DNA from 4 places in the Paenibacillus sp. JGP012 genome. Region 3 is predicted to be linked to each of the others. Evidence: riboswitches for the same ligand, from Rfam matches in the RefSeq annotation. Region 3 holds a riboswitch; each other region holds the start of a gene.

What was found. Region 3 has a riboswitch for thiamine pyrophosphate ahead of thiC (phosphomethylpyrimidine synthase ThiC). Riboswitches for the same ligand answer to the same signal wherever they lie in the genome.
Region 1: another riboswitch for thiamine pyrophosphate. It lies ahead of HNR77_RS21675 (ABC transporter substrate-binding protein); the one in region 3 lies ahead of thiC (phosphomethylpyrimidine synthase ThiC).
Region 2: another riboswitch for thiamine pyrophosphate. It lies ahead of HNR77_RS12715 (thiamine phosphate synthase); the one in region 3 lies ahead of thiC (phosphomethylpyrimidine synthase ThiC).
Region 4: another riboswitch for thiamine pyrophosphate. It lies ahead of thiM (hydroxyethylthiazole kinase); the one in region 3 lies ahead of thiC (phosphomethylpyrimidine synthase ThiC).

What each region holds. Positions count from the first base shown of each region.
Region 1 is NZ_JACHKG010000021.1:52,041-59,840, forward strand. It holds gene HNR77_RS21660 (ABC transporter ATP-binding protein) at 1-330, opposite strand, end outside; gene HNR77_RS21665 (ABC transporter permease) at 370-1,128, opposite strand; gene HNR77_RS21670 (thiamine-binding protein) at 1,128-1,418, opposite strand; gene HNR77_RS21675 (ABC transporter substrate-binding protein) at 1,967-3,007, opposite strand; TPP riboswitch at 3,226-3,338, opposite strand; gene HNR77_RS21680 (DUF2798 domain-containing protein) at 3,479-3,964, shown strand; gene HNR77_RS21685 (hypothetical protein) at 4,085-4,258, opposite strand; gene serS (serine--tRNA ligase) at 5,186-6,502, shown strand; gene HNR77_RS21695 (hypothetical protein) at 6,619-6,822, opposite strand; gene HNR77_RS21700 (Ig-like domain-containing protein) at 7,033-7,800, shown strand, end outside.
Region 2 is NZ_JACHKG010000008.1:132,868-140,667, reverse strand. It holds gene HNR77_RS12745 (C40 family peptidase) at 1-327, shown strand, start outside; gene HNR77_RS12740 (response regulator transcription factor) at 541-1,281, opposite strand; gene HNR77_RS12735 (ThiF family adenylyltransferase) at 1,358-2,407, opposite strand; gene HNR77_RS12730 (thiazole synthase) at 2,404-3,171, opposite strand; gene thiS (sulfur carrier protein ThiS) at 3,225-3,428, opposite strand; gene thiO (glycine oxidase ThiO) at 3,425-4,702, opposite strand; gene HNR77_RS12715 (thiamine phosphate synthase) at 4,730-5,458, opposite strand; TPP riboswitch at 5,687-5,796, opposite strand; gene HNR77_RS12710 (ABC-F family ATP-binding cassette domain-containing protein) at 5,842-7,395, opposite strand; gene HNR77_RS12705 (hypothetical protein) at 7,613-7,800, opposite strand, start outside.
Region 3 is NZ_JACHKG010000026.1:19,230-27,029, reverse strand. It holds gene HNR77_RS23340 (Fe-Mn family superoxide dismutase) at 1-1,213, opposite strand, end outside; gene HNR77_RS23335 (alpha/beta hydrolase) at 1,695-2,726, opposite strand; gene HNR77_RS23330 (IclR family transcriptional regulator) at 3,141-3,884, shown strand; TPP riboswitch at 4,110-4,223, shown strand; gene thiC (phosphomethylpyrimidine synthase ThiC) at 4,675-6,498, shown strand; gene HNR77_RS23320 (hypothetical protein) at 7,202-7,648, opposite strand.
Region 4 is NZ_JACHKG010000018.1:121,420-129,219, reverse strand. It holds gene HNR77_RS20280 (deoxynucleoside kinase) at 1-45, shown strand, start outside; gene HNR77_RS20275 (deoxynucleoside kinase) at 42-698, shown strand; gene HNR77_RS20270 (hypothetical protein) at 957-1,439, shown strand; gene HNR77_RS20265 (MerR family transcriptional regulator) at 1,713-2,456, opposite strand; gene thiE (thiamine phosphate synthase) at 2,688-3,353, opposite strand; gene thiD (bifunctional hydroxymethylpyrimidine kinase/phosphomethylpyrimidine kinase) at 3,353-4,165, opposite strand; gene thiM (hydroxyethylthiazole kinase) at 4,162-4,980, opposite strand; TPP riboswitch at 5,201-5,302, opposite strand; gene HNR77_RS20245 (radical SAM/SPASM domain-containing protein) at 5,513-6,394, shown strand; gene HNR77_RS20240 (pectate lyase) at 6,758-7,426, shown strand; gene HNR77_RS20235 (ankyrin repeat domain-containing protein) at 7,656-7,800, shown strand, end outside.

The DNA of each region.
Region 1 (7,800 bases), on a different contig from region 3:
GTGGAACAAGGTGCTTTTACCGCAGCCGGACGGGCCAACGATGGCGACAAATTCCCCCGTTTCCACCGTGAGGGACAGCCCGTTTAGCACGGGCAGCTTACGCCGCCGTTCCTTGAAGGCTACATGCACATCCACAATATCCAGCGCAGATGGAACAGGTGCAGCTGCTGAATTAGACGCGGGTGCAGCATCGGTTGGACCAGCAACCTGAGTGGCGACAGAAGCAAGGCGAGCATCATGAGCATTGGATATGCCTGCTCCAGTCAATGCTGTGTGACCGTGCTTGGTCTCTTCTCCGCCTGTATCTGGTTTGTCCTGTAGCTGTTTCATACGGTGATCACCTCCTAAGTACAGACTCGTGGTACAGGTTTAACGTTTTTGCGGGCGCCAGCGCACAAGCAGCTTTTCCAGCAATGCAATGAGCAGGAACAGCAGCAGGCTGAGCGCCACAATAATCATGATCGCGACAAAGAGACGATCTGTGCGGTATGCTGACTTCTGCAGCATCATATAATAGCCGATGCCTTTGTCTGCACCGATCCATTCGGCAATGATTGCACCCATCACGCTGTAGGTGGCGGCGATTTTGATGCCCGAAAATACCGATGGCAGGGCATGAGGAAGCTCCAGCTTCCAGAAGATATGATGGCGCTTCGCACCCGCCATACGCATGTAGTTCATCATCGCAGCATCGGTGCGTGTGAGTCCGTCCATAGCGGCGACCGCTACCGGGAAAAAGCAGACCAGAATAATCGTAATCAGCTTGGGCAGCAGGCCAAAGCCAAACCAGATCAGCAGGAGCGGTGCCAGCGCGATGGTCGGAATATTTTGACTAAGAATAAGTAAAGGATACAAGGCTGATTTGAGAAAAGGAATGAGATGCAGCACCATCGCAATGACCAGGCCAACGGCTGTTCCGGCCGCGAAGCCGATCAGGGTTAACTGGATCGTTGCATAGGCGTGCATGCCGAGACGATCTGCCTGTGAAGCTGCTTCACGGGCGATGTCGGACGGCGCAGGCAGCATCCATTTCTCAATATGGAACAGGGAAACCGCCCCTTGCCATATCGCAATAAAGAGAATAACCGCCACAAGGGGCGGCCATACATTTTTGAAATAGGCAGACATTAGCGGTATTTCTCCGTCAGTGTATCCATGCTGAACCCGTCTGGACTGTGTGCGATTTTGATCTGGGAGATGATGCTTGGACTGCCGGCTTCCACAAGCACCTCGTGCATTTTGCGGACCACTTCCAGCAGTTCCTCCAGTTCGCCCTCCATTGCGGTGTCTAGTGCATTGACCTGATATTTCAAGCCAGACTGCTGAATCACTTCAATCGCACGGTCTACATAAGGGTATGAATTCTCGCCGTTTGGCGTTTTCGGTATCACTTGAATGCTGAGTAACGTGCTTGCCATGAGAGATCAAGACTCCTTTCGTGTGTGGGGGATAAGTTGTTGCGATTGTACACGTTGCCACTCCGATTGCAGTCCCCTCTTACGATCGCTGTTATCTCCCGAAATTCCTTGAATCCATTCTATAAAAGTTTGACTGAAGATAATTTACACAGTCACTTCGATGCCAGAATAACCTTCCAATCGCTGTTATCCCCAGATTTTTTTTGAACCCTTTTCCAAAGGGGAAAATCTGGGGATAAAGGCGACCGCTGCGCTTTTTCAGGTTTTTTCTGTCCTCTCCGTTTTTGTATAATCTAATAGTTAAACTTATATAGAAAGGGGGATTTTGGGATGAGTGTAAGCTTCCAATGTAGCTTTCTTGCTTAGAGTTTTCAGGCGACCGCTGCGCTCTCCAAATAGGTTCTACATTCTTCGTTTAGGTGTACAAAAATGTCAACTTATCAAGTTGTGTTAGTGTATTTCTACACTTTACGTTTCTGTGTAAATATCAAATTACGTTTTACATGAAGCGATAATATTACATAAGGTATTAATGGTAGTGAAAATTTTTACTGCGGTAAAAATTCGTTTGTATACGCCTTGGATACGTCAATCTCTTTATCTAATAGCTTCTTGTTAAACATCCAGTCGGTGTAGTTTTTCCACACTTCTTCCTTCTGCTCGCCCCAGCGCGGTGCGTCGTCCTTGTATTTCGGGCTGAGCCATTTCTGGCTTGCCAGCACCAATTCCTTATCCAGATCAGGTACAGCCTTGATCAGAATGTTCGCGGCCTCTTCAGGATGGTCAATCGCATATTGATACCCTTCGGAAGTAGCCTTCAGGAAAGCTTTCACCAATTCAGGGTCCTTCTGAATCGTCTGCTCATTAGTCACAAGCACAGGTGTGTAATAGTCCAGCGCTTTGGAGTAATCTTTTACATATAACATGTCGATGGGTTCACCGCGGAGCTCTGCTTCGATCCCGGTCCAGGCATAGAAAATCCAGGCAAAATCAATATCCCGTTTGACCGCTGTGAAAAAGTCCGCGTCGCCCATGTTAATATTTTTGACTTTGGATACGTCAGCACCTTCGCCCTCCATAATGGATTGCATCACGGCTTCCTCAACCGGTGAGCCCCAACCGCCATACGTTTTGCCTTCAAAATCCTTCGGCGATTTAATCTTGCGGTCTACAGGAGCGGCAAACCCGGATGTATTATGCTGAATCACGGCCGCAATGGATACGAGAGGTACGTCCTGTGTGCGCGCCTGAGTGACACTCTCCTGGTAACTGACACCAAACGGTACTTCGTTAGAAGCAACCATTGTATCTGCACCGCCAGCTCCTGGCTGCACAATCTCGACATTCAGACCTGCTGCTTTATAGAATCCCTGATCTACGGCTGCATACAGACCTGTATGATTGGTATTTGGAGTCCAGTCGAGCACAACCTTGACATCCTTCAGTGCCGCGCTGCTGTCTTCACTTTTGTTGTCTGTGCTAGTGCTTCCGTTCTGATCAGCCTGCTCGGCCCCTTTACCGCCACATGCTGCAACGGTCACCAATAGTACACACATGAATAACATTCCCAACATTTTACGCCAGTTCATTCGATTCTCTCTCCTTCGTTCTGTCCGGCCGGGTGGCACGGGGTACTCCTTGGCTTCATATCCAATCCCTTTGCATAAATCGGCTGATTTATACCTCGCGGGTTATCCAGATGACGACATTTTTCTGTTTCTGCTTGTCAAAAGAAAACAAAAAAAGCGTCCCGTAATCCGGGACGCGTGCAGGTGTGAGAGAAGGGCGTTCAGCTTATAGCTGTGCCTCTTGCAATATACTCCGATTCCTACGCTGGCATGATCCAGATCAGGTCTAAGGGTTAGTATCTTGATGGGATACACTCTCAGCCGGCCAATTCCGACTCCCCTGGGAAACTATGAAGTTACGGGCATTACTAGGTGTAATTATAGGCCAGTGACGAGTATGTGTCTAGTCGCCAAATCGTTCACATAATGTTCACTTATGAGAGGGGAGTGCAATTGTCTATAATGATCCAAGTTATAGAAAGGATGAGTGTAATGCCAGTAAGCAAGAAAGAACAAGTTATTTTTGGAATTATGATGTGTACAGGAATGGTCCTGGTGATGATGACCTTTAATCTGTGGCACACGGGAATGTTAGACCAGATGTCTTTGATGCAGATCCTGCTTCAATTCGTGATCTGTTTTATTATCGCATTTCTGGTGGAATCCTTCATTGTTGGTCCTGCTGCGAAAAAAATTGCCTTTTCCCTTCCATTTGCCAAGTCCGGTAAAGTAAAAGGCATCATCACCATGTCATTGCTTATGGTCATCGGCATGGTTCTGATCATGTCTCTGTATGGAATTGTGACTGCCTCTATTGCCGATCAATTAAATGGTGTATCTGTATTCGGGGCGTATTTTCATACCGTTGCACGTAACTTTAGTCTGGCTCTGCCATTGCAGCTGCTTGTTTTAGGACCGCTTGTGCGATATTTGTTCAGCAGATTGTTCAAGAGCAGGAAAACAGCTGTATCTGCTTGAATCCATCGTTGAATAGAGCGGTTATCTCTCAGGAAAAGAGTGGATTATCAGTATTTCCTGGGCAATTTATATTGACCGATTTCGTTTGAAAATCAGATTAATTTTGTTTAGGCGGGTGACTCAGGAAGTTCTGATATAAGCAATCCAATAAAATAGGCCAATCAAAATTACAGCAATAACGATTGTGGTCAGGATGCCACTTGTCCATGTACTGCGTTTAGCTTGTTGGGCGAGTTCATCTGCTCTTTGTTTGGCAGCCTCGGCCTCTGAGGGATTCAGGTTGTTTGGATTCATGTTCATCGAGAAACAGTTCCATTCTATAATATATACTCTATTGTATAGAGGAATATTTTGAGTTCAGACCTTTTACCGTAGGACAGAAAAAACCTGAAAAAGCGGAGTGGTCGCCTAAAAGCTTTCTGAAAGAAAGCTGCTTCGAAGGCATACGCTTATCACCGGATTTTCCCCTTTAGAAAAAGGAATCGAAAAAAACTGGGGATAACAGCTACTCTCCAGGTTATTCTGGCATCGGAGTGGTTTGTGTAAAATCTTTAGTTCAACTTATAAATAGTTGTCTGAGAGAAGCTGTAAAGCAAACGATACAGAGCGCAATCAGAAAAATTCCTCTGAATCGAATGCTGGTTAGATCCATGTGATCGAGCTCTCTTTTATTCAGATTAAACGGCCAGGAATCAGGGATTAACAGCGCTCTAACTCCAAATATAAATCCCAATATACTAATAACAAGAAACACTACAAAAAAGAACATGTATTTCCTTCTGAAGGCAAACAATTGTTGGTGGAAAATTAGTCATTTAATTATTTTATATGATTATAACTGTATCTGATTTAACAATGCAAAGCTGCGTAAGAGGATCCTGTGTTAACAGGGATCAATGAGCAGTAAGAACTCATTTTTCTGGTTTTCACTAAAATCGGGCTTGAGAAGTTGCAATTTTAATCTGTCTTCGTATATACTGGTAAACACAATTACAGATCGGATCATGCCGTTGAAGAGAATCCAACTCGGAGGCGTTTTCGCCAGGGAGCGAATTGAAACTTTCCCAAGTTAACCGGAACCGCCCGTTATCGCGGACCAAGAGGCCGAATCAGAAGAATTTGAATGATTCGGCAAGTTGGGTGGCACCGCGAGCAGAGCGCTCCTCGTCCCAAGGGATGAGGGCGCTCTTTGTATTTTTTTAGCCAAAGGAGACGGTGACCATGTTAGATATGAAGTGGATTCGGGCACATGCAGAAGAGGTTCAGGCGGCAGCTGACGGGAAAAAAATCAAAGTGGAAATTGCGGTTTTAATCCAGCGGGATAATGAACGCAAAGCACTCCTGCAGCAAACGGAGGAAGGGCGGCGTCTGCGTAATACATTGTCGGCAGAGATCGGGAAGCTGATGCAGACGGGAGAGCGGGAGCAAGCTGAGACGATGCGGGCACAGGTGAAACAGCTTAATGATGAGTTGGAGCAGAAAGAGGCAGAGCTGGCGTTGATTCAGGAGGAGGTAACCAGACTGCAATGGCTGGTGCCGAATGTGGTATCACCGGATACACCTGCAGGTCTGTCGGATGAAGATAATGTGGAGCTGCGGCGGGTGGGTGAGCTGCCCGAGTTTGACTATGCCGCAAAGGATCATGTCGAGCTTGGGGAGCTGCATGGGCTGATTGATATTCCACGCGGCGTGAAAATTGGCGGAACGCGAAGTTATGTGCTGAAGGGCGCTGGTTTGCTGCTGCACCGGGCAGTACAGCAGCTTGCGCTAGATCTGCTGCTGAAGCACGGATTCACACCGCTTGAGGTTCCGCTTATGGTCAGAGAGGATGCTTTGGTGAATACCGGATTTTTCCCGACTGGCCGGGATCAAGTGTATGAGCTGCAGGGTGAGAACAAGTGGCTGGTAGGTACATCGGAGGTGCGGCTGGTTTCGTATTATGCGGATGAAGTCATCGATGTGAAGGAGCCGGTAAAACTGGCAGCCGTATCGACCTGTTTCCGCAGTGAAGTAGGCTCGGGGGGACGGGATGTGCGAGGCTTGTACCGTGTGCACCAGTTTGCCAAGGTGGAGCAGGTGATTATGTGTGCACCGGACGCAGCGGAATCGGAGCGTATGCTGCAGGAGATTACGGGACATGCGGAGGAACTGCTACAGCAGTTGGAGCTGCCGTACCGTGTGGTGGCCGTATGTACAGGCGATATGTCGCAGAAAACGTACAAACAGTATGACATCGAAACGTGGATGCCAAGCCGCGGTGCTTACGGCGAAACTCATTCGTCGTCGAATCTGCATGATTTTCAGGCGCGCCGCTCGAACATTCGCTGCCTGGATGAGCATGGCAAGCTGGTTTACTGCCATACGCTCAACAATACAGCCGTGGCATCGCCACGTATTCTGATTCCACTGCTGGAAAACCATCAGCAGGCCGATGGCAGCATTCATATTCCGAAAGCGCTGCGACCATACATGGGCGGACTCGAACGATTGGTGTTGCCGGTGTGTGAGCAGGGTGAGGAACGAAAAGAAGAGATATGACGATGAGGAGTATAAGATAAAGAAAGATGAAGGGATACAAAGATAATAAAGATGAGGAAAACATGATAAAGAAGAATAAAGGAACCCGCGAAATCTTCGCGCGTTCCTTTATGCCCTTAACGCAGCTTCCATTCGCGTTCGTTAATAATTTCGATCTGTCCCGATTGCAGTGCTTTTTCGAAACGGTTGCGGGCGGTTTTCATCAATAAGATCATCTCATCTTCCGGGCGAATCTTGGTAGACGTTGAGGAGGTTATAGCCTTCATACGTTTCCTGGTGTTTTTAACAGCAACCATATCCAGCAAATTTTTCTCAATCATACAAGTCTCATCCTCCTTACATGGTTTGTATTAAAACAGTATTTCGTCACTTTTGTATATTATACAATGAAAATCAGAAATGGGTCCTATCCCTCTTTCTGATCCTGTATTTAACTTTAACCACCTCTTGTCCGATATAAGGTATAGTTGTAGTAAAATATTGGATGTAAGAGAAGGCAAAATAAAGATGACAGGAGAGAGAGACTGGACATGAGTAGAATGAAATGGGCTTTACGAGGCATGCTTGCACTGATTCTTGCACTCACCGTTACAGTGCCATCGTCTGCCTGGGCAGCGACGGGTGATGTAATCTCAATTGAAATTACCGGCGGCAGTTCACAGAAGATGAGTGTAGGTGAGACTGTATCATATCAGGTGATGGCGACGGTTGAAGGTTTTGATAGCAAACAGGATGTTACGGGAGGAGTGACCTGGTCTACAAGCAATGCGAAGGTTGTAACGGTGACGAAGGGCAAAATCAAGGCGATCGCGGCAGGTGAAGCAACCATCATTGCGCAAGTGAGCGGAGTCAAAGCGCAGGTCACTGTACAGGTACAAGATAAGATCAAAAGCATCAAGGCATCACCCAGTTCCTATACGTTTGTAAAAGGGAATGAAGGCACACTCCCGAAGGTAACGATTACACGTGCCAATGGCAAGGAAGAGGATGTTACCTCGGACATTGTGTGGGCCGTATCCAATAATCTGGCTGTGCTTGAAAATGGTAAAATTAAAGGCGTCACACCAGGTCGGGTGCTGCTGCAGGGGAAATACGGTTCGACCACCGTTAAAGTACCTATCGCGGTGACTGATATCATCACCAAAGTGGAGGTTACACCAGCAACAATGGAGCTTAGCCTCAAGAAATCCAAGGCTCTGAAAGTGATTGGAACCTACTCCAATGGCAAGACGGTTAATCTGTCCAAATCCATCGTTTGGACTTCATCCAATCCGAGTGTAGCTTCGGTGAAAAATGGT
Region 2 (7,800 bases), on a different contig from region 3:
TTTGGTGCTTCGACTACAACTACCAAGTACTTTGACTGCTCTTCATTCATGAAATATATTTTTAAAAAGTATGGTGTAGACCTTCCGCGCACGTCCGTAAAACAATCCAAGGAAGGCAAGTTTGTCTCAAAAGCGAATCTTCGTGTAGGCGACCTGGTCTTTTTCTCTAGCGGTAGCCGCTCCACCGGTTCGAACATTACTCATGTGGGTGTTTACGCTGGCAACGGAAAGATTCTTCATACGTATGGCTCTCCAGGCGTAACGCTGTCGGATCTGAACTCTGGTAATTGGAAAAGAACTTACATTACAGCTCGTCGCGTACTTTAGTACGCCTTTACCTTACAATTGAATAATGATACGTGACCGGGTCATATTGACCCGGTCTTTTCTTATTTAACTGAAAACCGGAATAGATTAATTCTGTACCCATTTAGTCCAGTGTTTCTGTACTATATATTTACCCGATATGCCGTTCCGTTCAAACTGGATAATGGTGGATGCTCTCCTTTTAATACAGAGATCCATTATCCACTGATTTCATTATCCGTATAGCATATATCCAACCCCCCGCACCGTCTGGATCAGTTTTGCATCTCTCCCTTTATCAACTTTGCCCCGCAGATGTTTAATATACACGTCTACGACATTTGTATCCATCGCAAAGTCATACCCCCATACCTCACGTAAAATATCACTGCGCGTGCAAGCTTCATTCAGATGTGTCGCTAAATATTCCAATAATTCATATTCTTTGGGAGTCAGATTCAAGTACTGCCCCGCACGGCTCACTCTGCGTGAACGAAGGTTGATTTTGAGGTCCTGCACAACGATGATTTCCTCCCCATCATACGAAGAACTGGCAAAAAGCCGAAGCAGACTGCGTATTCTGGCTAACATTACCTTCGGATGCAGTGGTTCCTCCATGACGTCGTTTGCTCCAAAATCAAGCCAGTCAATAAATCGCTGCGGAGAAGCCTCGGGAATAATAACAAGAACAGGGGTCACGTTTCCTTGATTCATCCATTTTTTCAAAGTCATTCTATTCTGCACGCTTCTCTGAATATCTGCTGTATCCTGATCCACAAGAATGATTAACTGTTCCCGAGCAGTATCTGGTTCCCGCGACTTTCCTATTTCAGACCAGTCAAGCTGCCTCACTTCATAACCCTCTTCTTGCAAAATATGCTCTATGCGTTGGGCTGTCTCACCCACACCTGCTAACACAATCGCTGTTTTCATACATCTCACCCGGCCCGTCTGTTTTCCGCCGCTCTCTGGCATGCATTGTACCGTTAGGATGCCTTAAAAAGAAAAAGTCCATTCCCACCGGGAACAGACTTTAAAACTTTATCATGTTTTAGCCAAAATAGCGATGTACCAAAGTACGCGCCTCGGCCGTGTCTTTTGTACCGTGAACGAGAACACGACCATCCTGAAAAATGACCAATCTATGCTTACCTGTTGTCAATGACACCAGAAAAGGATTGCTCTCCACTTTTCCTTCTTCAAGCCGAGTCAGACGATCAGCTGTCTGCTGAAGATCAAGCCGCATGGGCCGCGCAGGACGAATCTGCACAGTGTCCCTGCCGCAAAGTACATCCGTTTTCTCCAGATTGGATGCCGAAAGAAACGGATACGTTGCAGATGAGCCGCATGAAGCACAGTCCTGCTTTTTCGCTCCATCCACATTAATGGATATGTACTCGTTGCGCCACACGTCAAAGGACAACAGCTTTCGTCTAAGAGCAGCTGTGTTGCCACTAAGCAGCTTCATCGCTTCCGCTGTCTGATTCGCCGTTACCATCTGCACCGCTTGAGGAATGATTCCCGACGTATCACAGGTATCTCCGCCAAGAGGCACTTCACCCAGCAGACAGTTCAAACAAGGTGTCTCCCCGGGCAAAAACGTATACGTAATCCCGTAGCTGCCGACACAGCCCCCGTAAATCCATGGAATCTGATGCTTCTGAGCCATATCATTAATAAGTAACCTTGTATCAAAATTATCGGTTGCATCCATAATCAGATCGGCATCCGGGATGAGCTCTTCCAGTTCGTCTACGCGTACATCCATCACCTTGGCTTTAATGTGAACGGTCGAGTTAATCGCAGTTAAACGTTTAACTGCCGCCATAGCTTTGGGCATGCGATCTATTGCATCCTGCTCAACATAGAGCTGCTGCCGCTGCAGGTTGCTCCATTCCACATAGTCCCGATCGACAATGGTAATCTGCCCAACACCAGAGCGAACAAGCGTTTCGGCAATACCTGTTCCAAGTGCGCCTGCTCCAATAATTAATACCTTGCTTTCCTTTAATTTGGCCTGACCCTCTGGGCCGAGAGGTGCATATCGCTCCTGTCTGGAATAACGATCGGCCTGCTCTGCTTGGTATAACTGTTCTGTCATGTATGAACCATTCCTTCCGCCGGACTGCTTGCTGCCGCATAACGCTTCACAGGGATCATGCCTGCCGTATACGCGAGCCTTCCTGCCTCCACCCCGAGCCGCATCGCTTTGGCCATGCTGACCGGATCATGAGATCCGGATACCGCCGTGTTCAGCAGTACACCGTCCGCTCCCAGCTCCATGGCATAAGCAGCATCCTTAGGTGAGCGCAAACCTGCATCAACAATGACGGGCACAACAGCCTGCTCAATAATGATTTCCAGGTTATACGGATTAATGATACCTCGGCCCGCACCGATCGGAGAAGCACCCGGCATCACTGCATGAACTCCCAGCAGCTGCAGTCGTTTAGCTAATATAACGTCGTCCGAAATATAAGGCAGCACGGTGAAGCCCTTTTCCAGCAAAATGCTGCAAGCCTTGTACGTTTCAAGCGGATCAGGAAGCAGTGTTACCCCGTCTCCGATGACTTCAACTTTTATCATATCACAAAGTCCTGACGCCCGTGCAAGCTCCGCGATCCGCACCGCTTCATCTGCAGTTGAGGCACCTGCCGTATTTGGCAGGAGTGTATATTTACTTAAATCCAGCGTGTCCAGAAAATGCTGCTTACCCGCCTCCTCCAGATTCAAACGGCGTACCGCAAAGGTCAATATCTCTGTACCCGAAGCTTCTACAGCCTGGCTCTGAACTTGCAAATCCGTAAATTTGCCTGTTCCCAGCAGCAGTCTTGAATTAAATTCATATTTTCCGATATGAAGCATATCATCACTCTCCCAAGATTAATATGATTATCTATGCTGCGATCTGTCTTAAATTAGCCTCCACCGACAAAATGAACAATTTCGATTCGATCGCCTTCTCTCAGCGCTGTTGTTTCATGATGATCCTTTGTCAAAATGTTACGATTCAGCTCTACAACAACCGTTTTCACTTGCAGGTTAAAGGATTGCAGCAATTTGTCCACCCGATTCAAATCATCATCAATCTCCATCTTCTGTCCGTTCACGATAATGTTCAACGCACAACTTCCTTTCTGTTCAATCGATTAGGCGATAAGGCTTCAATCCCAATATCCTCAGCACTTTTGCCCTCCAGCATGTCTGCAATCCAGCGTCCGGTTACCGCACTGAGCAATATTCCGTTACGGTAATGTCCATAGGCAGTAAACAAACCAGGCATGTTTTCACATTCTCCTATATACGGAAGACCATCCGGGGTTGAAGGTCTTACACCTGCCCATGTCCGCAAGAAATGAGCTTCTTTGATTCCCGGTACCCAGCTGCTTGCCGTACCAAGCAATCGTTGCACACTATAGGCTGATACGCTGTGATCTTTTTTCCCGGGCCAACTCGTAGCCCCGATCCACACCTCTCCATTCGCTTTTGGAACGATGTAGACATCCTCCGCATAGAGCGTGCGATCCGGTTTGTAAGCTGTTTGGTCCGCCGGAAATTGAATCGCAACTACCTCTCCTTTGACCGGAGTTGAAGGCAAGTTGATACCAGCCTGCTGCAGCAGCGTTTCACCATCCAAGCCAGCAGCTATAATTACGTGTTTACAAGTGACATTTCCCTTCGGGGTAGCAATTCCTTGTACACCAAGTTGATTCACTATTAATTGAATATCCTTGACGCCTTCCCATATCCGGGCGCCCATCCTGTGTGCTGACCTCACATAAGCTCTGGTCAACGACACGGGCAGAATTTCACTCTCCAATGATCGGTAATAAGCACCATACGTATCCCGATTAAGCCAGCCAGCTTCTCGCTGCACCGTATTTCTATCCCACCAAAGCTGTTCCGTCAGTGGAAAAGCCCTTCGATTTTCCTTATAACGACTTAGTTCACTGTATGATCTGAACGGTGTGATGAATCCGCTCTGCCTCAACCCAAGTTCCATGCCCGATAGAGTAGATAATTGATCCTTTTGACTGTGCAGCAATGCTCTGCTTTCAAGAGCAGCCTGAGCAATAACAGGATGAGTAAATTCCTCACTATCCGCAGCAAGCATTCCCGCTGCTGCACAGGAGCTTCCGCTGGCAATCTCGTTTTGCTCGATCAGAAGCACATCGTGTCCTCTTCGTGTCAATTCAAAGGCAACAGCGCAACCTATAACGCCTCCGCCAACAATAATGGTTTCTGCATGAAGCTTGCCTGATGATACATATTGCGGGATACTGGCAGTTTCATATGAAGTATCGGATTCAGAAGTTTCATCCGATCCATAGCATGCATTCCATCTGGATTGATCATCAGAACCTTGATCCGGTGAGACGGTTCCTCGCTTTTGCATGTGTTCATCTCCTTGATTTCGAAACATTCATATTACTCTTTCTGCAGCCTGTTTTATAAGACGGATCGCATGAGCCGGGTCCTCATGCTGAAATACACTCGAGATCACAGCAGCGCCACGGGCTCCCGCTAACCGCACCGCCTGAATGTTGGATGCCTGGATACCACCAATTGCAATGACAGGAATGTCAACGCCTGAGCATACTTCAGCCAGCGCCTCCAACCCCCTGGGCGTTAGATCAGGCTTGCTGCGGCTTGTATACACATGCCCGAAGAACAGGTAATCTGCACCGTAATCCGCTGCCACACGTGCCTCATGTATGGAGTGCACCGATACTCCCAAGCGCATCCGTTCCCCCTTATTCACAGCATTCATGCTCTCTTCCGCCTTCGTCAGCATCTTCTGGCTCCAGTGCGCCCCTCGGCAAAATTCGCTGGGCACAAACGGATTGGCCCCGTTGATGACAATACGTGAGGATGGAACTCCTGACTCTGTCATGTGCCTGGCCCAGATGAAATGCTGCTGCAGCGAGAGCTGTTTTTCCCGGATATGAATGTAATCCACCCAAGGCCATATCTGCTTGACAACATTCAGTACAGTGGTTCGCTCACCTTTATTGGTAGACACAATATGCATTTCAAAGGAAGAGTCATCTTGGCAACATGTCGGGCTGCATGTGTCTATTTGTTTTGGAGAGCGATCGATCAGCCGTTTATTCTTTTCATTTCTTTCTGCCGCAAGCCCTGTTGTGTTCACGTTGTCCTCCCTCTCATCCGTTCAGCATTAAGTACGGAAATGACATAACACAAAAAAGCCACTCCCGTAGGAGTGGCTGCGTATAAACAAAGGTTCAGGTTAAATAACGAGCGTGCAGCTAATACCTGTTAAACAGTTAAGTCCATAACCGTTCGGCGGTAACTCATGCCTGCATCACTGTATAGTAAGGTTCCTGTTCGTTCATAAAAGGATCACTTACTGTCATTATGCTGAAACGCGCCACTTCCCTACGCTGGTATGATCCAGATCAGGTGCAAAGGGTCCGGAATCGCATTCTTCCATCTCAGCCGCATCGTGCGGCCCCCCTAGTGTTCATATGAAGTTGAAGTTGTAGCCTATATTACCACAGTCGGATTTTTTTGTCATCGTGCTTTTTCAGACCATTCTTCCACATTCCACGTTTTGGTGACCCAGCCTTCGTAAAAATCTGGTTCGTGGGATACAAGCAAAACGGTTCCTTTGTATTCCTTCAATGCACGCTGAAGCTCGGCCTTCGCAGTAACATCCAGATGGTTCGTCGGCTCATCAAACAGCACCCAGTTGCTTTCACGCATCAGCAGCTTGCATAAACGGACTTTAGCCTGCTCCCCACCGCTCAGCATGTTCAAAGGACGTGTAATATGTTCATTTTTGAGACCGCACCGGGCCAGATGTCCCCGTACTTCATTTTGAGTCAGATGAGAAAACTCATTCCATACATCGTCAATCGGCGTGATATTTGCAGCACGTACTTCCTGCTCGAAGTATGCCGTCTCCAGGTAATCGCCGAGAAAGGTTTTACCGCTAATGGGCGGGATTTTACCCAGAATTGTCTTGAGCAGTGTTGATTTACCCACACCGTTACAGCCCACAATAGCAATCTTCTCTCCGCGTTCGATGGTCATCGTCATCTTTGGCAGGAGCGGATACGTATAACCAATTTCAAAATCAACACCTTCAAACACGGTTTTGCTGCTTGCACGGGCATCCTTGAATTTAAAAGTTGGTTTTGCCGCTTCGTCCGGACGATCAATCCGCTCAATTTTGCCAAGCTGCTTTTCCCGGCTTTTTGCGCGTCCCGAGGTGGATGCACGAGCTTTATTCCGCTGAATAAAGTCCTCCTGCTTTTTAATATATTCCTGCTGCTTTTCATAGGCGTCAATATGCTGCGCCTTCTGCATATCCGCCATCTCCAGAAACTTCTCATAATTGGCAGCATAGCGTGTGAGTTTGGCAAATTCCAGATGGTAAATCACATTCACAACTTCATTCATAAATTCTGTATCATGTGAGATCAACAGAAAGGCGTGCGGATAGTCTTTCAAATAACGCGTCAGCCATTCAATGTGCTCTACATCAAGATAGTTTGTCGGCTCATCCAGCAATAAGGCAGTTGGCTTCTCCAGCAGCAGTTTTGCAAGCAACACCTTAGTGCGCTGTCCACCGCTCAGGGCAGCAACGTCCCGATCAAGACCAATCGCATTTAACCCCAAACCGTTTGCCATCTCTTCCACTTTGACATCAATCAGATAAAAATCGCCCTGCTCCAGCTGCTCCTGAATTTCACCCATTTCCTCCAGCAGCTGCGCAAGTCTGTCCGGATCTGCATCGGCCATCTGATCGGTGATCTGCATCAGCTCCTTTTCCAGCTCAAGCAGTGGCAGAAAAGCATCCTTCAATACATCACGAATCGTTCTGCCAGGGGTCAGCTTTGTATGCTGATCCAGATATCCATAACGGACTTTAGGCGTCCATTCTACTTTACCACTGTCTTTCAGCAATTTACCCGTAAGGATATTCATAAGCGTTGATTTGCCTGCACCATTGGCTCCGACCAGGCCGACGCGCTCTCCTGCAAGCAGACGAAAAGAAACATTTTTAAATAATGTACGGTCTCCAAAATTGTGACTGACATTCTCTACAGACAATAAACTCATAAGATGAGGCTGCTCCTATCTATTTACATTACTTTAGGGCGTGTCTTGAAACCTACTGAAGTGCATCTTTTACCGCCTTTTCGCCCCCTGCTGCGTCACTTTCCCTTGACGTGCCCCGGCACGCCTGCGGAAAACTTCCTTTCTTGGAATGAAAATTCAGCAAAATCTGCTTCCTTCAGAGTTTTCAGACACGCCCTAGTTAACTTTTTTTGAACCTTTATTTTAGCACAGGTTCTGTCTTTTCTGAAAGTAATGAAAATTGTGCAGTGCAATTATATTCAAAATAACCTTGAGCCGCTGCCTGCCTCGCAGTTGTAAACACCTCTTGAGCAAGAAAGCCAGGATTGCAAGTGGCAGGATAATGATATTTAATGCCTGTTGCGGGATCAAGCCCACCAACAACTG
Region 3 (7,800 bases):
AGTCCTCAATATACTTTTTGCGCTCGTTCTGATGTTTGAGATAGTAGGCGTGCTCCCATACATCCAGCGGCAGGAGCGGTACGATGTCGGATTGGGAAAGGTTCTGATGTTTCTCTGCCTGCAAAATCTCCAAGCGATGCGCTCGCGGACTCCATACAAGCATCGCCCAGCCGCTGCCCTCGACCTTGTTGGCCGCTTCGGTGAATTGATTTTTGAACGCCTCGTAGCTGCCGAAATCACGTTTGATCTGCTCTGCGAGCATGCCTTCAGGCTTGCCGCCACCTGCGGGGTTCATAATGGTCCAGAAGATCGTATGCAGATAGTGCCCTGCCCCGTTAAAAGCAAGCTCACGCTCCCAATGCTTGACAAGCTCAAAATTGTTCTTTTTACGAGATTCAGCAAGCTTCTTCTCGGCCGTATTCAGTCCGTCCACATAGGATTGATGGTGTTTGTCGTGGTGAATACGCATCGTCAGTTCGTCAATATGCGGCTCCAGTGCATTGTATGCGTAAGGCAGGGGAGGCAGCGTATGCCCGCCAATGGGAACCGGCTTTTCTTTAACCGTGGAAGCACTCGTTAAAGGCTCAGTTGAAGCACTGCCGCCAGCAGAAGGCTGAGGGGATGCAGATTGCGTCTGTACAGTAGAAGTGGGAGCTGCATTTTTTTGGATGGTGGAACTGGATTGAGTTTCTTTGGCTTCACGCCAAACCTCCTTGTTGTCATCTGAACGGGTGCTGTGCAGTGCGTTCTCCAGCAGCGTGGATGATGATGGTGCTTCGCGCAGGATGCCGGGCTGGCTCAAGGTTTCAAGTACCCCCAGGAAATACTCTGATTCACGGATGATATGCAGAATTACAGTTTGAGCAAGTGGAAGCGCACGTACAGCGGCGCTTTGCTCCAGCATGACATACAGCTGTTTAATAAACGCCCTGGACTGATCCTGTGCTGCCGAGACGAGCTGATCAATGCAGCGCATGATATAAGGAGCCGGCGGATGGGTTGCGGGCAGCAGCTGCTTGATCAGCTGATTCGCTGCTCGTTCGCTGCTCGCAAAGGCTGCCTCCCATTCCTCCAGCAGCTTCACATAAGCAGGCTCCAGGTCAGGAACCAGTGCCCGAATCAGGAGGGTATGTTCTTTTTCCTGCCCCTTCCAGAAACGGATTTCTTCCAGTGTCCGCAAAGGCAGCAGACGGCCATATTCGTCGCAGTTCATATTCAGTGGACCTCCAATCCTGCATTTTTAATTCTTAATTCATCGTACAAGCTTCCATCGTACAAGCTTTCATCGAGCAATCATCGAGCAATCATGAAGCGATCATCAAGTAACCTTTCATCATTCCACGCAGTCTACGTTCATTTATGCTATATAAGTTGAACTAAGGATTCTACACAATCCACTCCGATGACAGAACAACCTTCCAATCGCTGTTATCCCCAGATTTTTTGGATTCCCTTTTCCAAAGGGAAAAATCCGGTGATAAAGGCGACCGCTCCGCTTTTTCAGGTTTTTTCTGTCCTCTCCGTTCACGTGTAAATAAATTGTTCAGCTTATATAGCTCAGTCTCAGGCAGTATATTCAGGGAGCGTGTTGTCCTATGTGCATGCAAAAAAAGAGCCCCTTCGGGGGCTCTGAACACGTTCACTGAGCTTTGCAGCGTGGATCACGCTAACAAAGTTCATCTATAAATGTTAGTTTAACGCACATTATTACTTGCGCTTTGCTGCACATCGTCACTGCTGGTCTTGGTCACATGACTCAGGAAAGTCGAAACACGGCGTAAATATTCCTTCGGATGCTCCCTGAAAATCAACTCGTGATGCGCGTCCTTCACGATCCATTCCTCCGAATATGGATTGGTCTGATTGGCGGCAAGCTGCTCGGCAATTGGATAAGGAGCCTTCTCGTCCTCCGTACCGTGGATAAAGAAGATCGGGAACGAATAGTCCTTTTTCTTCACTTCCTGATACGGAATCTGTTGCAGACCTGTCCCGTTCAGCACAGGGAAGAGCAGCTTCATAATCTCCAGTGTAGGCTGGCGCGGCAGATTGATCTGATTATGAATGTTATGGTAGAGCGTGTCCGGCTCCAGCAGGAACGTGCTGTCCAGAATCATGGCATCTACTTCATTCGTCAGCAACCCGGTCTGCAAAGCGGTGCCTGCTCCCATGGAGAATCCCCATACGACCAGTTCCTGCGCTCCGCGCTGCTTCGCGAATTGAATAGCACCAAGCAGCTGCTGTGACTCGGCTTTACCGCCTGTAGCTACAGCTCTGTTGATTTGAGAGGCAAAGCCGTAATCAAACATCACAACATTGAACCCGAGCTGGTGTGCGTAGTGGGCCAGATCATACATCGGCACCCAGGTTTCCTCGCGGTTGGCGCCATAGCCATGACTGAAAATAATCGTTTTACCCGAGTCATTACTAGCGGGAATATACCAGCCCTGCATCGTGCGGCTGCCGTCTGCTGCCGGGAAGGTGATATCCTCGTATTTCATGTTTTTGGCCTGCATGGGATTCGAGAAAACCGGTGCGACTGTAGGGTTCGAAAGCACCCATGCAATATAACCGTGTAAGGCAATAAAACAAAACAACAGGAAAAATACAACGGAGAGCAGCAACGCTACGACAATATGTTTAAACCGAATCAGCCTTGGTGACAACGAAGAGGGCAGATCGGACACTTTGGTATGCAGCGGGGCTTCGCTCTGGGATGTCGAATACATGCACGCCCCTCCTTTACAATTCAGTTAAGCGAAATTCAGTATACGATTACAACGGGCAAACAACAGCTATTTATTTTACTTAAAATCAAGCATACATCCTGATGCTAAAGTCATGCTTTAGCATGAATTAATTAAATGTGTTCCTATCTTTATCGTATGTTCCGATATAGTTAAAGTCAATTGATTAGCGCCATTTGTTACGCAATTGTTATATAGTTCTTTAGTTGTATAGATAACATTTCCATAGTGTGAAATTTACAGGAGATTAAGTTGCATGAGAGATGCGTAAAATGGCATGTTATTTTCAAGTTTTCGCCAGCTTTATCACTCTTTCCGGTTTACAGATGAGACCGTTTCTCATATAATTTATGTAACCAAGTTTCATGTGATGAAACATGAGGGGGGCATCATGCCATGGAAGACCGCAAGTTAACCGTCCGGGCTGTAGAACGGGCGCTGGATATATTACTATGTTTTACCACGCGCAGTGATCTTGGACTCACCGAAATTGCCAGCCAGATCGGTTTGCACAAAAGCACAGTGCATCGCTTGATGGCTACGCTGGAGGATAAGGGCTTTGTCATTCGTGATACGGCCACGGAGAAATATCGACTGGGCATTCGCATCTGGGAGCTGTCTGCCCATATGTCACGCAGTGATGATCCTGCGATTCTGCTGCTGCCTGCGATGGAGAGGCTTCGGGATCGTTTGGGTGAAACGGTGAGTCTCTACCTTCGAGACGGCAGCGAGCGGATTCGGATTCAGGCGGTACAGAGTGATCAGGCCATTCGCCGGGTTGCGCCTGTAGGGGCCAGATTGCCGCTTTCCGTAGGAGCTTCCAGTAAAGTGCTGATGGCATTTGCCACGGAAGAGGACCGCGAAGAGCTGATGAACGGCCCGGAATGGCCCGTATTTATCGACCCGGCCGTGTATCTTTCGCAGATGGAAGACATCCGGGAGAGCGGGTATGCTACGAGCTACGAAGAGCGTGAGCCTGGAGCGGCTGCGGTGTCCGTACCGATTATGGATCGCAGGGGCAGCATTGCGGCAGCGCTTTCTGTGTCTGGCCCGGTCAGCCGGCTCTCACAGGAGACACTGCATGAGTATGCACCCGTGCTGAAGGAAGCGGCAGCGCAGATGGGACTTATGCTGTCGTAAATTCGTTGGCGTACTTTTGTTGGAGTGAAATTGGCTCCAATATTTTGTTCCAATAGAGTTTGTGCTAACGGGCTTTTGCTCCTGTTCCATCGGAACAAACAAATTCTCTGGAATATAAAGGTTGTATTTCTAACCAGATTAAGCTACTCTGTAATGGACGGCCCAGCGGGGCTAGCTTGAGCATCATCGTTTAAGTTGAACAGCGGCGTGTATGCCGCAATATGTTTACGTTACTGGGGGAGTCCGAATTGTCCGGACTGAGACGGGATCGCACGAGATTCCGGACCCTTTGCACCTGATCTGGATCATACCAGCGTAGGGAAGTAATCGGCCTTTTGACCACAAACACTATAGACGTTAACCTGGCGCAGATGCTGTTTTTGCAGCGAGATGCCTATGTTTACGTGTATGGTGATGGACATGAGTCGGTTCCCTCGGAACCGGCTTTTTTATATACAGCAGCAAGTGGAGCTTCGTAAGTTGAGCGTTTGCCTTCGTTGATAACCCTGATCTGATCGCAGATTGTGCAGGTCAGGGGTTAGACGATACGGCAAGCAACGAACAACAAAAGCGGTGAAATCACCTGAATTCATCGTGAAGCCAAACCCGAATTCGACGCTGCCTGTACATAATAAGGTGTCTCCTGGATCAATGCGGCTGTGTGCGCAGGGTCATTCCTGCTGTGCTTCTGTGCTCTGGATGTTCTGGACAGGTGGGTGAGCCATGCAAAGCTGACACATTCGTGTGCAAACGACACGGAGCAAAAATCACAGAGGAGGAGACAGGGGACATGAATACAGGTAATGAGACGAGGGAGCAGATCGGAACAGAGGAATTGGGGCGCGATGGTCATCCCGTGGAAAAGAAAACCACAGCGGTGGAAGGGGTTCAGCCCTTCCCTGGCAGCCGCAAAGTATACATTCAGGGCTCACGGCCGGACATTGCTGTACCGGAGCGTGAAATTGCCCTTCATGACACGAATACTCCCCAAGGGGTGGAGCATAATGAGCCGCTGCGTGTCTACGATACGAGCGGCCCGATGACCGATCCCGAATTCCAGATGGATATTCGGAAGGGGCTGCCAGCGCTCCGGAATCACTGGATTATGGAGCGCGGTGATGTAGAAGCATATGAAGGCCGGGCGGTGAAACCCGAGGATAACGGCTTGAAGCCTGGCGGACGAAGAGCCGGGGCGGAGGAGTACCCCGGATACCGGGGGCAGCCGCTGCGCGCTCAGGCTGGCCGCTGCGTTACACAGATGCATTATGCGCGGCAGGGCATCATTACGCCAGAGATGGAATATGCCGCGATTCGTGAAGGCGTAGAGCCTGAATTTGTGCGGCAGGAGCTGGCAAGCGGGCGAGCAATTCTGCCCTCCAACATCAATCACCCGGAGAGTGAGCCGATGCTGATTGGTCGTCATTTTCACGTTAAAATCAATGCCAATATCGGCAACTCGGCTGTATCTTCCTCCATCGAGGAGGAGGTAGAGAAGATGACCTGGGCAGTACGCTGGGGCTCGGATACGGTGATGGACCTCTCCACAGGCAAAGACATTCATACAACCCGGGAATGGATTATCCGCAATTCTCCCGTGCCGATTGGTACGGTGCCGCTCTATCAGGCGCTGGAGAAGGTGAACGGAGAGGCTGAGGCTCTAACATGGGAGCTGTACCGGGATACACTGATCGAGCAGGCGGAGCAGGGCGTGGATTATTTTACGATTCATGCTGGCGTGCTACTGCGTTATATTCCGATGACTGCGAAGCGGATGACAGGCATCGTGTCACGGGGCGGGTCGATTATGGCGGCGTGGTGTCTGGCACATCATCAGGAGAACTTTTTGTACACCCATTTTGAGGAAATCTGCGAGATTATGAAAAGGTATGACGTGGCCTTCTCTCTGGGGGATGGATTGCGTCCAGGCAGCATCTACGATGCCAATGACGAGGCACAGATGGCGGAGCTGGCGACACTCGGTGAATTAACGCAGATTGCATGGAAGCATGATGTGCAGGTGATGATTGAAGGGCCGGGGCATGTGCCGATGCACAAGATCAAGGAAAACGTCGATTTGCAGATGGAAATCTGTCAGGAAGCACCGTTCTATACCCTCGGCCCGCTGACCACCGACATTGCGCCCGGCTACGATCACATTACATCTGCCATCGGAGCGGCAATGATTGGCTGGTTCGGTACATCCATGCTCTGCTACGTTACACCTAAGGAGCACCTCGGGCTTCCCAACAAGGACGATGTGCGTGAAGGGGTTATCGCTTATAAAATAGCCGCACATGCTGCTGACTTGGCCAAAGGCCACCCGCGTGCCCAGCGCCGGGATGATGCGCTGTCGAAGGCACGATTCGAGTTCCGCTGGCGGGATCAGTTTAACCTGTCACTCGACCCGGAACGGGCACTGTCCTATCACGACGAGACGCTGCCCGCAGAAGGGGCGAAGGAGGCACATTTCTGCTCCATGTGCGGGCCGAAGTTCTGCAGCATGCGCATCACGCAGGACATCCGTGCCTTTGCCGCAGACCGTGGCTTGAGCGAAGAGCAGGCTGTAGCCGCTGGTATGCAGGCGAAAGCCGAGGAGTACCGGACGCGTTCGTAGGTGAGAAGGTAGCGTGGTATCGCAGTATCACAGTATAGTGGTATCGTAGAAGTAGAAGTAGAAGTAGAAGTAGAAGTGGAAGTAGAAGTGGATGAAAGGCAGTTCCAGTAAATAAAAAATGACCCGGACTCAGGCCTGTAGGCTTGAGTCTCCGGGTCACTTTTTATATCCGATGTAAGGTTCCAAATCTCGTCTCCCAATTCTAACGATTCCCACAAACCTTATTTGGCCGTTTTTGCCACTGTGAAATTTCTAACGAATCACAGCGACGTTATTTCACCCAAAATCGCCGCAAAACGAGAAATATACACCTGAAAACCTGAAATAGCGTTTCTAGGAATCGTTACATTTCCAACGGGGCTAAAAAGCACCAAATAGCGTCATCTGGAATCGTTAGCGGTACCTTTACTGACCTACTCCGTCCTCACCGATCAAGCACCCACCAATTACTTCAGCTACTAACCTACCATGTCCACCGATCAACGGCCCACCAACTACTTCAGCTACTAACCTACCATGTCCACCGATCAACAGCCCACCAATTACTTCGGCTACTGGCTTACTACGTTCCTACCTATCAACTACCAACCACTTACTCCTGTGTCAACTACCTGTCAAACACTTATCCAACCTACCTGCTGCTCTATCTGCTCGTCCATCAACTCTATTCAACAGCAGTTCATCCTGCCGAAACTCCAGCGATTTAGTCATAATATCCTTTAGCATACACGGCTACTGTGGAGAAGCAGAGATGTTTCATCTCGTCCTGCTGGTTTTCGGCAGGCATCTCCTGAAACCAGGGCTCCTGCATATCCGCTCGGGTCATTGGCACTGGACGCCATAGAATCAGGCCGATCTCATCAAACTGGTAACTGTATCCAAGCTCGGGGTCCTCGCGGTCATAGGGAGCGGTCTTGTCCAATTGCGGAATAAGAGTGTCGGCTTCAGTGCCCAGCAGATCCAGCTCACCCAGCATACACTTGAACTCATCACTTTCATAAAATTCAATAAATTGCGCTTTGCCTTGAGCAGCATCATACTCCACTTTGGGATCAAAGGTGAAGGCGTCTGTCTGTTCAACTTCCTTCTGTGTCATGCCAAGCCGGATATCTCCGATGGATTGACCAGGTTCTACAGCGAGATGTTTCATGATTTCATTCCTCCAAAATTTAAAGTGTACATGCATGTAGCTGTGGTGATTCATGTAAAAGACGAACCGAATGGACAGGTTAAGTCAATTATGGGTGCATGGAGCGCAGCATGCGGTGTAAAGGTTACTGATGAGAGCATGGAGCGCAGCAT
Region 4 (7,800 bases), on a different contig from region 3:
CATTTCAGGCAGATCGTTAATCAGGTAAAGGAGCTTATGATATGAATAACTATGGCATTCCAGCGAATGCATTGATTACAGTAGCAGGAACAGTAGGTGTGGGTAAATCAACGTTAACGGCTGCGCTCGCAGAGCGTTTGAATTTCAAAACATCTCTGGAGCAGGTTGATCACAATCCGTATCTGGAAAAGTTTTATCATGATTTTGAACGCTGGAGCTTTCATCTGCAAATTTACTTCCTAGCAGAACGCTTTAAAGAGCAGAAGAAAATTTTTGAAATGGGTGGCGGCTTTGTACAGGATCGTTCTATCTATGAGGATACGGGCATTTTTGCACAAATGCATGCGGATCAGGGAACGATGTCGGCTACTGATTTTGAAACTTACAGCAGCTTGTTTGAAGCGATGGTGATGACGCCTTATTTTCCACACCCGGATGTGCTCATTTATCTGGAAGGCAGTCTGCCTTCCATTCTGAACCGGATTACGGAACGTGGACGTGAGATGGAAATTCAGACGGACCGTTCATATTGGGAGCATATGCATGAACGCTATTCGGTGTGGATTAACCAGTTTACGGCGTGCCCTGTGCTGCGGCTGAACATTGATGAATATGACGTGCATGATCCGGCTTCGCTGGATGCTATTTTGGAGCAGATTTCGGCTGTTATACAGCCTTCCCGAGAAGCTCAGGTATAATTAAATATATTGATCCTCTAGGTCAAGACAAGGGGAGATAGACATCTCTTTTACAGTGAAATCAGGCTGTAGAAGGGATGTTTTTTTGTTAGATCAGCAGTGAAAATATGAGCATTAGATGAGATGACATTTTCAGATAAGACTGAATATGGGTAGAAGAAAGTAGAAAGTTGTTGAAATTTGAAGCTTTATGTGGTTTTATAGTAAAGGTGAATTCTGGAAAAATAGTATTAGCATGACTCAGGAGGGAAAGACATCGTGGAAGAAAAGCAAGGAGTTAAAATTGGGATGCCGATTATCGGCGGTTTGATTGCTGCCATACTTGGAGGTGTGGTATGGGCTGCGGTTGCGGCTATGACGGAGTATGAGGTTGGACTTATTGCCATATTGGTGGGAGTGCTGTGCGGTTACGCCGTAGTGCTGTTCTCCAATAAGCAAATTGCGACGGTACACAAAATTATTGCTGTAGTTTTCTCACTCATCGGTATTTTGCTCGGCAAATATTTGACGGTTGTATATTTTACAGCTCAGTTGTACACGGATATGAGTATGATGAATCTGGTGTTTAACGGAGAAATGATCAGTGCATTTGCAGAAACATTCACGGAATATTTCAGTGAGCCCATCGATCTGTTGTTTGTCGTTCTGGCTATCGTCTCCGCATGGCAGATTCCAGGCCGGATGGCGAAAACAAGCATGGCTTCAGAAGCGTCAACCTCGGATCAAGCACCTAGAGCTTAAAAAATAGGCCAGGTTGAATTCGGAAGTGGAAGCATAGATCAAGATTCACCAAGAAGATATTAAAAAGTATTCGGAGTGAGTCCCATCAGAAGGGATCACATTGCGGCCGTAATACGTTTAGCTTCTAAAAGGATTAGGACGTTACGCCAGGGGCGTACGTCCTTTTTTGATGCGAGGGCAGGGGTTCTGAATGGGAAGATGAAACTGCATGTCGTGGTCGCAGCAGGTTTACCTCTTAGAGTATGGAGCAGGAGTGCGGTATGTCCTTGGAAGCTATTCGTTGCGGTCGGCAAATACGGCCATCGCTTGGCACATAAACTGTGCCAGTCCTTCGCCAAACTGATCCATATTTCGGGTGAAGCGTTCATCTTCTACGTACATTTGACCAAGCCCTTTGAAGGCAGCTGGAGTGTAGTTTCCAATCTGATTCAAATACATATACCATTGCTTGATCTCGGCCTGGGCTGCTGCGGAATCAGGCGCTGTGTGGCGAAGTGCTGCCAAGCGTGCAAAAATATCGTTCATCTGATTAGCCAGTTCTTTCTGTTTGTCCGCAGGCTGCTGCTGTAATTTCTGATTGGCCTCATTCACGGCGTGATCCCCCCAGCGTTCGCGCGCCTCTTTTTCGTAAGGGTTATGGCTGAAATCGAAGCCTTGGAATTGCTCTTTGGCAGTCATCTTAATTTCTCCTCTCAGGTGTAATACGGTTTTATCAATGGTTGCAATCATTTGGTCCAGACGCTGACGTTTTTCGAGCAGAATGAGCTTGTGCATATGCAGTGCTTCCTCTGCGCTGAAGGTCGGGTCATCTATAATATTTTTAATTTCTTTCAGGGAGAAGCCTAGCTCTTTGAAAAATAAAATCTGCTGCAACCGTTCCAGATTGGCGTCGGAATACATGCGATATCCGGCAGCGGTAATCTCGTCCGGGACAAGCAGCCCGATCTCGTCATAGTGATGCAGTGTGCGCACACTGATGGAAGCCAGTTCGGAGACTTCCTTAACCTTCATGGCCATGAGTAAGACCTCCTTACAACCTGAATTGTACAGTGTCACGTTACGTGAGAGTCAACATGTATTTTTCGGAGGTGAGTAATCTATGGGGGATTACATATGAAGTACTTGAGAGTAATTATATATGAAGTACAAGAACAGAAAAGATTCATCGTTTAGATGGCTGATGCTGAAAGGTTAAGGATGCAGCACACCACAGCTGCATCCTGGTTTGTGGGTGTGTGGGGAGCGCGGCTATGCCTGCTCCCCAAGCGTGATCGCAGCGAGCTGTGCAGCCGCTGCGCGCACATCGGCCGCACCCGCGATGGCGGAGATGACGGCTACGCCGTCGGCTCCAGCCGCCATCACGGCGGCCGCGGTATCGGGCGCAATGCCGCCGATACCAACCACCGGAACTGCGATGCCTGCGGCGCGCAGTTCCGCAACCCCGGCGGGGCCCAGCACAGCGTGGGCATCCGCTTTGGAGCGCGTCGGGTACATCGGCCCGACGCCAAGATAGCTTGCGCCCGCCTGCACGGCACGGCGGGCTTCAAGGGCGGAGTGGGCGGATACGCCAAGCATCCGCCCTTCGCCAATGCGGGCGCGCACCAGCGCCGCGTCCGCATCGCCCTGGCCGACATGAACGCCGTCGGCCTCCACCTGCACAGCCAGCTCCATATCATCGTTCACGATGAACGGTATCCCGTGCTGGCTGCACACCTCGCGAAGCCGCAGCGCAAGCGCTGTGCGGGCTTCGCCTGCCAATGCTCCAGTTCCCTTCTCGCGGAACTGGAGCATCGTAATGCCGCCAGCAATCGCCTGGCGCAGCACCTCCACCGGGTCACGCGTCGTATTGACGCTGCCCATTACCAAATACAGCCGCAGCGCGCGGCGCACCGTCTCTGCATCCCATGCCCGCATTAGCGCTCACCCCGCTGTCTGCGCTGGTACGCAAAGTGATTCGTCGGTCCGTGCCCGGCCCCGATTCCCAGCTCATCTTCGATGGCTGCCTGGATAAACGCTCGCGCGGTTGTAACGGCAGCCACAACAGTCGAACCCTTGGCCAGTTCGGCCGTAATGGCAGCAGAGAACGTGCAGCCTGTACCGTGGGTATGCCGTGTGTTTACCCGATTATTCTCCAGATAATGAAAGGACTGCCCGTCATACAGAACATCCACAATCATGCCGCTTCCCGCGTCATGTCCCCCTTTGATCAAGGCATATGCTGTGCCCATCTGCACTAATTGCTTTGCGGCTTCTTCACGTTCGCTCAGACTGCTAATGCTCATGCCTGTAAGCAGCTCCGCTTCGGGAATATTGGGCGTGGTAATCAAGGCATGAGGCAAAAGCTCCTCAATGAGAGCTTGTACGGCCTCCTGCTGGAGCAGCGGTGCTCCGCCTTTGGCTACCATTACCGGATCAATGACCAGATTGGACCAGCCGTATTGCCGCCATTTGCTTGCAACGAGACGAATAATCTCCGCACTATACAGCATGCCGGTTTTGACTGCATGTGGTTCAAAGTCTGCTCCCGTCGAATCAAGCTGCTGGGCAATGCCGGCGTAACTGATGGGGAATACACCTTGGACACCTGTTGTGTTCTGTGCCGCAATGGCTGTGATCACCGTCATTCCGTATACTCCAAGCTCCTGAAAGGTTTTGAGATCTGCCTGGATACCTGCACCACCGCCATTATCGGCACCTGCTATTGTCAAAGCCTGGGCTATATTCATCTTGCACCTCCGCGAATCTGACGGATCAGTGAATGTTCTGATACGAGCTCGGGTGTCACCTTCGCAAGCTGGTTTAACAACTCCAGCTGGAAGCTGCCTGGACCCTGCTGAGCTGTAAGGGCGGCAGCTTGTTCGGCTGCAACACCGTAATAAGCAACAGCCTCGACAATGCTGTTCAGTAAATCATCTCCCGGCCGGGCGACTGCTGCAAAAGCACCAACGACCGAGCTGAGAAGGCATCCCGCGCCGGTGACCTTCGTAAGCAGTACATGTCCGTTGCTGATGAGAAACGTCTGATACCCGTCCGTAACGATATCGTACTGACCCGTAATAACAACAATACATGCAAGCTGCTGTGCAGCCCGTTCCGCGATGCTGATGCGGTCTTCTTCACCTTCCCCGGCATCCACACCTTTAATACTCCAGGGTACGCCAATGACATGAGCAACCTCGGCAACGTTCCCGCGCAATACAGTCAGCCGAAGGTCACGAACAAGCTGCTGCACCGTCTCCGTGCGATATGCAGTTGCCCCGGCACCGAATGGATCAAGCACAACGGGTACATGATGCGCATTAGCGGACTGTCCTGCCAGCCGAATGGCTTGAACCACCTTTTCATCTAACGTACCGATATTGAGCACAACTGCGCCAGCGATACGCGCAACGTCAGCAACTTCTTCGTGAGCATAGGCCATGAACGGAGAGGCTCCAAGGGCAAGCAGACCATTGGCAGTGAAAGGGGCTACCACCAGATTCGTAATATTGTGTACCAAAGGATTAAGTGCACGCACACGCTCAAGATAAGACAACGTCATTACCTCCTTGATCTAAAATGAATTGCATGGTGAGACAAGCTGGTATTTACATACAGACCATTACATCGAAGAACCTGCAATACGGCCTTTAACGAATTCTCGTCCATGCCCATGCGATGAGAAAACAAAAAAAGCCCCACTCATTTCCAGAGGAAACGAGCGAAGCTATAGAGGTTTTACCAGCATGGACTCTGCCAAATCAATGGAGAATCCTTTATCCACAAGAGCCGCTCCACTTCCCTCCGCTGGTATGATCCAGATCAGGTTCAAAGGGTCCGAATGATATATTCGTCTCAGCCGTAAGGCTCCCCCAGTGTGATGTGCAAAATATGCAGTTATGATCCAAGCATATATCACATGCGTCCAGAATGTAAAGAGGGCATGAGACTTGACGCTTGTTTTGGCAACGCTGCGGTTTACCGATTTACCTTCGCTCGTTAACCCGATATAATGGGGATTGGCCCATATGGCCGCATAACGAATGAGGGCAGGAACTGTTCTACTTTCCTCCCGGCAGAATGGGGACCCTGAGTTGAAAACGTTCAAGAAAGTATATATCGAGATCACAAGCATCTGTAATCTGGCATGCAGCTTTTGTCCACAAACGAAAAGAGCCAAAGGCTTTATCGACCCTGAAGTGTTTAATCATATATTGGATCAGATCAAACCGCACACCAAACATATTTACCTGCATGTCAAAGGGGAGCCTCTGCTGCATCCCAAAATCGACCTGCTTCTGGATTCCGCTCATGCGAAGGGATTCAAGGTTAACATTACAACCAATGGTACACTCCTGCCAAAGACACAGCATAAACTGCTGGGCAAACCTGCATTGAGACAGATGAATTTCTCCCTGCACAGCTTTGACGGACATGAGGGATCAACGGATCGTGATGGTTATTTGCGCAATATTTTGACTTTCGCTCGTGAGGCTGTGAAGCATAATGTCATTATTTCGTTCCGGCTGTGGAATCTCACACAGGATAACTTTACGAATGCCCAGATGAATCGAAATCGGGAAACACTTGAAGTACTGGAGCGTGAATTCAATCTGGACTTCCGTATTGAGGAAAAGGTCGTTCCGGGCAGCGGTGTCAAAATTGCACCGAATGTATATCTGAATCAGGACCACGAATTCCAATGGCCAAGTCTGGATGCACCGGAAGATGACGGGAAAGGCTTCTGCCATGCGCTGCGCAGTCAGGCTGCGGTGCTGGTGGATGGAACGGTCGTTCCGTGCTGCCTGGATGGTGAAGGTGTCATTAACCTTGGCAATATTCATGAGCAGTCTTTCTCCGAGATCGTTGATGGGGAGCGGGCTAACAATCTGGTATACGGCTTTTCGAAATGGGAGGCTGTAGAGGAACTGTGCCGCAAGTGTGGATATCGTCAGCGGTTTGGCGCGGGAGCTTGAGGCTGAATGACCTCATGGCCTCCGGATTTTCACCGATTTGAGAGATGAGACCGTATTGCCTGTAATCAGCCAATACGGTCTTTTCTGTTATTTTGCGCTCATGAAAAAAGGGGTAAAAACAGCATACTGCTAGTTAATATCGGTACATGCCAATTAAATGCGAATTGGAAAAAGCTGAGACCATATCTGTATTACTGCTGAAATTGGTAAATCTAATCCAGGGATTATTCCTGTAATCTTCCTTTTTTTGTAGGATTGAATCAGGTTCCGAACAAGGGGTGTGCCGTGTACCTCAAAAAGGTTCCTGTAGACAAGCCAGCGGCTTGTTCAACAAATCACTCAAATCAAGGGAGGATGTTGATGATGAAAAAAATGTTGACGCTCTTGTTGTCTGCCGGTCTCGTTGCTTCTGTATTTGGTGTAATGCCTGTAGCGGCTGCACCGACCGTCGTCAATTCAACCATCGTGGTACCGAAGGGCACGACTTATGATGGGCAGGGAAAAACGTTTGTAGCCAATCCCTCTACATTGGGTGACGGTTCTCAAGCGGAAAATCAGAAGCCTGTATTCCGGCTGGAGGCAGGAGCTACGTTGAAAAATGTTATTATTGGTGCACCAGCAGCGGACGGTGTGCATTGTTACGGCAGCTGTAATATTTCCAACGTTGTATGGGAGGATGTAGGCGAGGATGCACTGACATTGAAATCCTCAGGCACCGTTAATATTACTGGCGGTGCAGCATATAAAGCCTATGATAAAGTGTTCCAGATCAATGCGGCTGGCACCATTAACATCAAAAATTTCCGAGCGGATGATATCGGCAAGCTGGTACGGCAAAATGGAGGCACGACCTTTGCGGTTAACATGACGCTGGACAACTCCAACATTTCTAATGTCAAAGATGCGATTATGCGTACGGACAGCAGTGTATCTCAAGGGAAGATCACGAACACCCGCTATTCCAAAGTACCAACATTATTCAAGGGCTTTGCTTCGGGTAAAACGAGCCAGTCAGGAAACACACAGTATTAAGAGAAGTGCTTTTTATCATAAACAACTTTCGAAAACAGGGTAAGGCAGACAACAGAGCTGCTTTACCCTATTTTGTTTTTTTTAATAAAGCAATACGCTTGGAAAGCGTGATATTTTGAACTGGGCAATGGCAGCGCTCTTGTGATAACATGTGCACAACCGCACCAAACGCAAGCACTATCAGATCAATCCACTCACCGAGCAAGGAGAGGTAATCTTTCAGATGAACATGAACAAATCATGGCTGCTAATCATACTGATCAGTAGTATGCTGATCGTTCAAGGCTGTATGCCTGGTGAGAGAACGGACTCAAAGGAGGAGAGAATATTGGCTTCACTGGATGAGCAGTTATTAAAGGCAGCAGAGATAAAAG